2 regions of the Verrucosispora sp. WMMA2121 genome follow, and region 2 is predicted to be linked to the other one. Evidence: riboswitches for the same ligand, from Rfam matches in the RefSeq annotation. Region 2 holds a riboswitch; the other holds the start of a gene.

Region 1 (4,408 bases), 700 kb from region 2:
GTGCGGATTGTTGATCCCCAGGCCGGATCCGATCGGCGCACCGGCCGGCATCACCGCCGCGCAGCCGACGTCGGCCAGCCGCCGCGCCAGCACCGGATCGTCGGAGGTGTACGGCAGCACGGTGAACCCGTCGTCGACCAGTTCCTCGGCGGCGCGCAGCAGCTCCACCCCGTCGGGCAGCAGCGTCCGCTCGTCGCCGATCACCTCCAGCTTGACCCAGTCGGTCTCGAACGCGTCCCGGGCCAGCCGGGCCACCTTCACCGCCTCGCCCGCCGTGTAGCAGCCGGCCGTGTTGGGCAGCAGCCGTACGCCACACCGGTCGAGCAGGTCCAGCAGACCGCCGGAACCGCCGGGCACCGTCTCCACCCGGCGCAACGCCAGGGTGACCAGCTCGGTGCCGGACGCCCGGATCGCCTGTTCCAGTACGTGCAGGTTGGCCGCCCCGCCGGTACCGAGGATCAGCCGGGAGGTGAACCGCACCCCGCCCAGTTCGAAGCCGGTCGACTCGTCCATCCGGTTCACCCGCCCTGGGCGGCGCTGAGCACCTCGACCCGGTCACCGCCGCACAGCACCGTCGCCGGCCAGCCGGTACGCGGCACCACCTCACCGTTGACCGCCACCGCCACCCCACGCTGCTGGCCGGTGACGTCGCGGACCAGGTCGGCCACCGTCAACCCGTCCGGCAGGCTGCGGTCGGCACCGTTCACCGTCAGTTCCATCAGTCGTCCTCCGTCGGGTGCGGGAAAGAGCGAGCGGCCGTCGCGCCCACGACGGCCGACGGGTCGGCGAACCGGTCCGGCCGGAAGGGGGCGAGCAGGGCGTGGGCGCTGCCGTCGCCGGTGATCAAGTCGGTGATCAGGTCCGCGGTGACCGGGGTGAGCACGATTCCGTGCCGGTGATGACCGGCGGCCACCAGCACGTCCGGGTGGCCCGGCATCGGCCCCAGGATCGGGGCGTTGTCCGGCGTGCCGGGGCGCAGCCCCGCCAGCGTCTCCACCAGGTCGTACTCGGCGATCTCGGGCAGCAGGTCGACGGCGGCCCGCAGCAGCCGCAGCACCGCTCCGGCGCAGATGCCCAGGTCGGAGCGCTCCTCGACGGTCGCGCCGACGACCACCTCGCCGCTGTCCCGGGGCACCAGGTAGACATGCTCGCCGTCGGCGTACCCCCGGATCACGTGCCGGAAGCCTGGCGGCCCGCCGTCCGGCGCACGCAACCGCAGCACCTGTCCCTTCACCGGACGGACCGGCAGGCCGGTCAGGGCCGCGACGCCGCAGCCGGCGGCGACCACCGTCACGCCGGCCGTGACGTCGGACAGCCGCCGCACCGGCGCGGCTACCAGCACCGCGCCCGCCCGTTCCGCCGCCAGCCGCAGCGCCGGCACCAGCCGGCGCGGGTCGACCTGGTGGTCGGTGGCGGCGAGTGCGCCGCCGCGCACCCGGGGTGCCAGCGCCGGCTCGCGCTCGCGCAGCTGCGACGGGCGCAGCGGCGTCACCGGCAACCCCAGCCCCTGTTGGTACGCCCAGAGCCGACGTGCCTCGGCGAGGTCGTCGGCGGTCAGCCCGACCATCAGGGTGCCCTCGGTCCGGTAGCCGATGTCGGTGCCGGTCGCCTCGGTCAGTTCGGCGGCGAACCCGGGCCAGCGGCCGGCCGACTCGGTCAGCAGGGCGGTCAGCTCCCGCTCGCCGAAGTACGCCTCGGCGACCGGCGCCAGCATGCCGGCGGCCACGTGCGAGGCACCCGATCCGGGCGCCGGATCGTGCACGACCACCCGTAGCCCGCGCGCCGCGCACCGCCAGGCGACCGCCCACCCGATCGGCCCGCCACCCACGACGGCCACATCGGGCCGGCGCCGCGGCACCGGACCGGTGGTGGCGGGTCGCCCGGTCAACACGTCAGCGCCCGGACCAGCTCGGCGGCGGCGCGGGCGGGATCGCTGGCTCCGGAGAGCGCACCCACCACCGCCACCCCGTACGCGCCGGCGGCCCGTAACTCGGGCACGTCCGCCGCCGTCACCCCGCCGATGGCGATCACCGGCACGTCGACCGCCTCGACCACCGCCCGGACACCGGTCACACCGATCGGCGGTGGCAGCCCCTCCTTGGTGGCGGTGACCCGGCACGGGCCCACGCCCAGATAGCTGGCTCCGGCGGTGACCGCCGCGAGCGCGCTCGCCGGTTCCCGGGCGGTGGCACCCAGCACCGCGGCCGGGCCGAGCACCTTCCGGGCCGCCGCCACGGGCAGATCGTCGGCGCCGACGTGACCACCGGCGGCGTCGGTCCCCAGGGCCACGTGCAGCCGGTCGTTGACCAGGCAGGGCACCTGGTACGGCGCGCAGCGGGCGAGCACCTGCCGGGTCAGCTCGTACGCCTGCCGGTCGGTCGCGGTGTCCTCGACCCGGACCTGCACCACCAGTTCGGTGTGGGCCACCGGTAGCACGGCGCGGAGCACGGCGAGCGGGTCCCGCCCGGGTCGGGTGTCGGTGATCAGATGCAGTCGTCCCAGGGACGGCACGGCAACACTCCTCCCTGCGCCGGCATTACCCGGATCAGGTTCGACGGTCGGGGGCTCTCAGCCCCCCTCTCAGCCCGGTACACCGGGCTCCCGTGGGTTCGTTGGGTGTCACCGTACGTCGTTTCGTCGGCTCCGCCAAGCCCGTCCCGCGCCGCCACCGGCGGCGCGGGCCACCCGGTCAGGCCGACCCGCAACTGCCTCTCGAACGGACTCGCGGCAGCACGGCGGCCGGAAAAAGGCCGGATATACAGCGACTCACACCAATAGAAAATGACCCCGTTACCAAAACGTTACAAGGCTCCACCTTGCTCGAAACTAGATTCACTGACGCAAATTGAAGTGATCGGATCGGCTGAGTCGGCATCCAGACCTCGCTCGTCAGGTATGGGCGGTCGGACCGACGGGAGTGACCACCGTCGTGCACTCCGAACCGTCCCACGGACAGAGGAGATCCTCGTGCCCCGACCCAGTCGGCGGCGAGCCCCGCTCGCCGCAGTGACCGTGGCGCTACTCGCCTTCACACTCATCCTGACCGCCGCACCGGCCCCGATCGCCGATCCCGCCGCCGCGCGGGCCGCCCGTCCCGCCGTCGCCGCGGCGGCGGAGCCCTACGCCGTCCTGGTCTTCTCCAAGACCGCCGGGTTCCGGCACGACTCGATCCCGGCCGGCATCAACGCGATCCAGCAACTCGGCACGGCGAACGGGTTCACCGTCACCACCACCGAGGACAGCGCCGCCTTCACCGACACCAACCTCGCCAGGTTCAAGGCGGTCATCTGGTTGTCCACCACCGGCGACGTGCTCAACGCCAGCCAGCAGGCGGCCTTCGAGCGCTACATCCGCGCCGGTGGCGGGTACGTCGGCGTGCACGCCGCGTCCGACACCGAGTACGACTGGGCCTGGTACGGCCAACTGGTCGGTGCCTACTTCAACAGCCACCCGGCCAACCAGACGGCCACGGTGAAGGTCGAGGACACCACCCACGAGTCGACCCGGCACCTGCCGGAGCGGTGGTCCCGGTTCGACGAGTGGTACAACTTCCGCACCAACCCCCGCGCCCGCCAGGTGCAGGTGCTGGCCTCGCTCGACGAGCGCAGCTACAGCCCGGGCAGCGGCGCGATGGGGCAGGACCACCCGATCGCCTGGTGCCAGAACTTCGACGGTGGACGGTCCTGGTACACCGGGGGCGGGCACACCCAGGAGTCCTTCACCAACGCCGAGTTCCGGCAGCACCTGCTCGGTGGTATCCAGACCGCGGCCGGGGTGGTGCACGCCGACTGCGGTGCCGGCCGAGCCGCCAGCTTCGAGAAGGTGACGCTGGACAGCAACACCAGCAACCCGATGGAGCTGGACATCGCGCCCGACGGCCGGGTCTTCTACATCGAACGCGACGGCCGGGTGCAGATCATCAAGCCGGACACCGGCCAGACCGTCACCGCGCTGCGGCTGAGCGTCTTCGCCGGCAACGAGGACGGCCTGCTGGGCATCCGCCTCGACCCCGACTTCGCCAGCAACGGGTGGGTCTGGCTCTACTACGCCCCCAGCGCGGGCGGTTCCCGCAACAACCTGTCCCGGTTCACCGTCACCGGTGACACGATCAACCCGTCCAGCGAGCGGGTCGTGCTGGAGGTGCCCACGCAGCGCAACACCTGCTGCCACATGGGCGGGACGATGACCTTCGACTCCGCCGGCAACCTGTACCTGGCCACCGGGGACAACACCAACCCCTTCGAATCCGGTGGCTACAGCCCGTTGGACGAGCGCTCCGGCCGGGCGGACTACGACTCGCAGCGCACCGCCGGTAACACCAACGACCTGCGCGGCAAGGTGCTCCGGATCCGGCCGCAGGCCGACGGCACGTACACCATTCCGGCCGGAAACCTCTTCGCACCGGGCA
Region 2 (4,408 bases):
GTGATGGGCATGCCCGTGCCCGTCGTGCCCGTCGGCAGGCCCGCTCGCCGGACCGCCAGCGTCGACGTCCGGGACGTCGACGCCGCCGCCGGCCGGGACACTGCCGTCGACGCTGCCGCCGGCTGGGACACTGCCGCCGACAGCGGCACCGTCGCCACCGGCGGGAGCGCCGCCGGGTTCGCCGGCCGGGGCCAGCGCGCGGGGGGCCGCGGGGCGCAGCTCGTACCAGAGGGTCATGATCGCCCCGGCGACCAGCAGCAGGCCGGCGGCGATCAGGAAGGGGCGCAGCCCTTCCTTGACGTAGCGCAGGTAGAGGTCGGTGACGCTGGCCCGGATCACCGCGCCGCCGAGCAGCAGCAGGATCACCGCCTGCGCCTGCCGGTTCACAGCAGCACCGCCCCGGCGCCGGCGGCGACCAGCAGGGCCACCACGAAGGTGGTCGGTGCGAACCGGAAGGCGAAGCGTCGACCGAACACACCGGCCTGCATCGAGATCAGCTTGAGATCGACCATCGGCCCCACCACCAGAAAGACCAGTCGGGACGTGAGCGAGAACTGGGACAGCGAGGCCGCGACGAAGGCGTCGGCCTCCGAGCAGAGCGAGAGCAGCACGGCGAGCAACGCCAGCGCCAGGATCGACAGCCACGCGTTGTCGGCCAGGGTCTGCAACCACCGCTCCGGCACCAGCACGTTGATGCTGGCGGCGGCCATCGCGCCGAGCACCAGGAAACCACCGGCGTGCGTCACGTCGTGGCGTACCGCGGCCCAGAAGGCCCGGCCCCGGGACGCGTCGTCCAGTTCCGGACGACGCGGCATCCTGATCCATTCGGTACGCCCGAGCCGCAGCCAGAGCCAACCCATGATCATGGCGACGATCAGGCTGGCGACGCCCCGGGCGAGCACCATCTCGGGGTTGTTCGGGAAGGCCACCGCGGTGGCGGTGAGCACGATCGGATTGACGGCCGGGGCGGCGAGCAGGAACGCCAGCGCGGCGGCCGGCGTGACACCGCGCCGGATCAGTGACCCGGCGATCGGCACCGAGCCGCACTCGCAGCCCGGCAGCACCACCCCGGCCGCGCTGGCCGCCGGTACCGCCAGTGCCGGGTGCCGGGGCAGCGCCCTCGCCCAGAAGGATCGGGGTACGAAGACCGCGATCACCGCGGAGAGCAGCACGCCGAAGACCAGGAACGGCACCGCCTGCACCATGATCGAGACGAAGACAGTGGTCCAGGTCTGGATGCGGGGATCGTCCAGGGCGGCGGCGATCGGCTCCCGAAAGATGATCAGGAGGATCAGCAGCGCCGCCAGGACCTCCACCGAGCCGATCCGGTCGCCGAGCCAGCGCCGGGGCGGCTCGCCAGCGGCGGGCTCCGGGGTGCGGGTTCCGGTGTCGACGCCCCCGGCCGAGGCCCGACCGCCCGGTTCGCCCGGGACGGCCCGGTCAGTGTCTGTGGTCACCCGTCACCCTTCGGCCGTGGCGGATCGGCGGACTGAGATTACCGTCCGGCGCGGATGACGTCGATGGATGTCACAGATTCGGTCGGCCGCAGCCGCGTCCCCGGCCGACCGGACCAGCCGGACGCGAACACCCGTCGTGACCTGGGTGGATCACATTGCCGGTGGATCTTCCATGGTGTTAGCGTCGGCGGGACAGACAACACCTCCGACAGGGGAGCGCACAGCGCTGAGAGTGCGGGTCCGCCCGCAGACCCTCCGTACCTGATCTGGGTAATGCCAGCGCAGGGAGTTCGGTCCACCTCCAGCCCGCCACCGTCCGGCGCCGCCGGGCGGAGCGTGCGTCTTGCCTGGTTCGCATCCGGACTGGGAGCAATCATCGTGCAGACAACTGACAGCAACCGCTGGCGCACCATCGACATCGTGGTGGCGTCGGTCATCGCGGTCGCCTTCGGCGTCATCTTCTGGGCCTGGGGCGTGGTGTGGAGCGCCACCGAGGGCGCCTTCAGCTTCTTCCCGCCGGCACAGACGCTCATCTACGGTGTCTGGCTGGTGCCGGCCGTCCTCGGCGGCCTCGTCATCCGCAAGCCCGGCGCCTCGCTGTACTGCGAGTTGCTGGCGGCGGTCATCTCGGCCCTGCTCGGTAGCCAGTGGGGCACCATCGTCCTGTTGCAGGGACTGATGCAGGGCCTCGGCGCCGAGCTGGCCTTCGCCGCCTTCCGGTACCGCTCGTACCGGCTGCCGGCCGCCCTGCTGGCCGGCGCGCTGACCGGCCTGAGCGCGGCGATCTTCGACTTCGTCTACTGGAACGCCGAACGCGACATCGCCACCTACCGCCTGCCCTACGCCGCGCTCACCGTCGTCAGCGCCACCGTGATCGCCGGTGCCGGCGCCCACGCCCTCACCCGTGCCCTCACCCGCACCGGCGTCCTCGACCGCTTCCCCGCCGCCCGCGAACGCCCCCTCGTCTGACCTCGGAACCCGGCCACGTTGATCATGAGGTCAGCGGCAACTTCGGTCTCCACAGCAACCGTCAACCTCATGATCGACAGGGAGGAAGGAGGGGTGGGAGGGATGGGCGCGGGGGTGTGGGTGCGGGGGTTCGGATGGCGGCATGCCGGGAGGCGTGGCTGGGCGGTGCGTGGGGTCGATCTGCGGGTGGAGCGCGGTGAGAAGGTGCTGCTGCTCGGGGCGTCGGGGGCCGGTAAGAGCACCCTGCTGGCGGCGCTGGCCGGGCTGCTGCCCGAGGACTCCGGGGAGCACGAGGGCACCATCGAGATCGACGGCCGGCCGGTCGGCGAGGCCCGCGACGGGGTCGGCATCGTCTTCCAGGATCCGCAGTCCCAGCTCGTCATGGCTCGCAGCGGTGACGACGTGGCGTTCGGGCTGGAGAACCGGGGCGTGCCGACCGGACAGATCTGGGACCGGGTCGACGAGGCGCTGCGCCGGGTCGGCTTCCCGTACCACCGGGACCGACCCACCGCGGCGCTCTCCGGCGGTGAACAGCAGCGCCTCGCCCTGGCCGGCGTGCTGGCGCTGCGTCCCGGTCTGCTGCTGCTGGACGAACCCACCGCCAACCTCGACCCGTCCGGTGCCGCCCTGATCCGCGCCGCGCTCGGCCGGGCGGTGGACGCCGACACCAGCCTGATCCTGGTCGAACACCGGGTGGCCGAGGCGCTACCCCTGGTCGACCGGGTGGTGGTGCTCGAACCCGGCGGCGGGATCCGCGCCGACGGCCCGCCGGAGGCGGTCTTCGCCGCGCACGGCGACGCCCTCGCCGCAGCGGGAGTCTGGGTGCCCGGCCGCACGATCCCGCCGCGCCGGGCCGCGGGTCCGGCGGGTGAGGTGCTGCTCACCGCCGAACGGCTCGGCCAGCCGCCCCGGCTGTCCCCCACCGACCTGACCGTACGCGCCGGTGAGGCGCTCGCCGTGCTCGGTCGCAACGGCGCCGGGAAGTCCACCCTGGCGCTGCTGCTCGGTGGACTCCTCCGGCCCGGCACCGGGCGGCTGGTGGCGAGCCCGGAACTGGCCGGTGTGTACGCGCTGACCGCGCCGCACCGGTGGCGGGCACCGGCACTGACCCGCCGGATCGGGTCGGTGTTCCAGAATCCCGAGCACCAGTTCGTCACCGGCACGGTCTTCGACGAACTGGCCCTGGGGCCGAGGCGGACCGGGGTGCCCGAGCCGACGGTCCACGACCGGGTGGCGCAGTTGCTGGATCGGTTGCGGCTGGACCGACTCGCCGCCGCCAACCCGTACACCCTCTCCGGTGGCGAGGCGCGGCGGCTGAGTGTGGCGACCGCCCTGGCCACCGCGCCCCGCCTGCTGATCTGCGACGAACCCACCTTCGGCCAGGACCGGCGCACCTGGCGGGAACTCGTGGACCTCCTCGCCGACCTGCGCGACGCCGGCCACGGCCTGGTCGCCGTCACCCACGACGCCGAGTTCGTGGCCGCGCTGGCCGACCGTACGCTCACCCTCACGCCGCCCGACGCCGACCCGGTGCCGCGATGATCACCCTGGAGCCGATCGCCCGGCCGGGCGCGCCGTTGGCCCGGCGCAATCCGGTGGCCAAGCTGGCGGCGGCGATGCTCTTCGCGTTTCCGCTGATGACCACGCTGGACCCGGTCACCCCGGCCATCGCGATCGCGGTGGAGCTGGCGGTGCTGCCGCTGTTCGGGGTGCACCCCGGGCTGCTGGCCCGACGTGCCTGGCCACTGCTGGCCGCCGCGGACGGCATCCTGGTCACGCTCGTGCTCTTCGCCGCCGACCGGTCGGGCCGCGTACTGCTCGACGCGGGGCCGATCGTGGTGACCTCGGGCGTACTGATCACCGCCCTCGGTCTGGTGCTGCGGCTGTTCGCGGTGGCGCTGCCCGGCGTGATCGTCTTCGCCACCACCGACCCGACCGACCTGGCCGACGCACTTGTGCAGAACGCCAGGGTGCCGGCCCGG

Evidence for each region. Region 2 has a riboswitch for thiamine pyrophosphate ahead of O7605_RS02860 (ECF transporter S component). Riboswitches for the same ligand answer to the same signal wherever they lie in the genome.
Region 1: linked by a shared signal. The riboswitch ahead of O7605_RS06145 (thiamine phosphate synthase) and the one ahead of O7605_RS02860 (ECF transporter S component) in region 2 are both predicted to bind thiamine pyrophosphate.

The regions. Positions count from the first base shown of each region.
Region 1 covers NZ_JAPZBH010000004.1:1,185,175-1,189,582, forward strand. Annotated here, with positions in the region: gene O7605_RS06130 (thiazole synthase) at 1-513, opposite strand, end outside; gene thiS (sulfur carrier protein ThiS) at 519-719, opposite strand; gene thiO (glycine oxidase ThiO) at 719-1,891, opposite strand; gene O7605_RS06145 (thiamine phosphate synthase) at 1,885-2,511, opposite strand; TPP riboswitch at 2,506-2,615, opposite strand; gene O7605_RS06150 (ThuA domain-containing protein) at 2,968-4,408, shown strand, end outside.
Region 2 covers NZ_JAPZBH010000004.1:485,289-489,696, forward strand. Annotated here, with positions in the region: gene O7605_RS02850 (TIGR03943 family putative permease subunit) at 1-387, opposite strand, end outside; gene O7605_RS02855 (permease) at 384-1,325, opposite strand; TPP riboswitch at 1,658-1,763, shown strand; gene O7605_RS02860 (ECF transporter S component) at 1,836-2,426, shown strand; gene O7605_RS02865 (ABC transporter ATP-binding protein) at 2,529-3,968, shown strand; gene O7605_RS02870 (energy-coupling factor transporter transmembrane component T family protein) at 3,965-4,408, shown strand, end outside.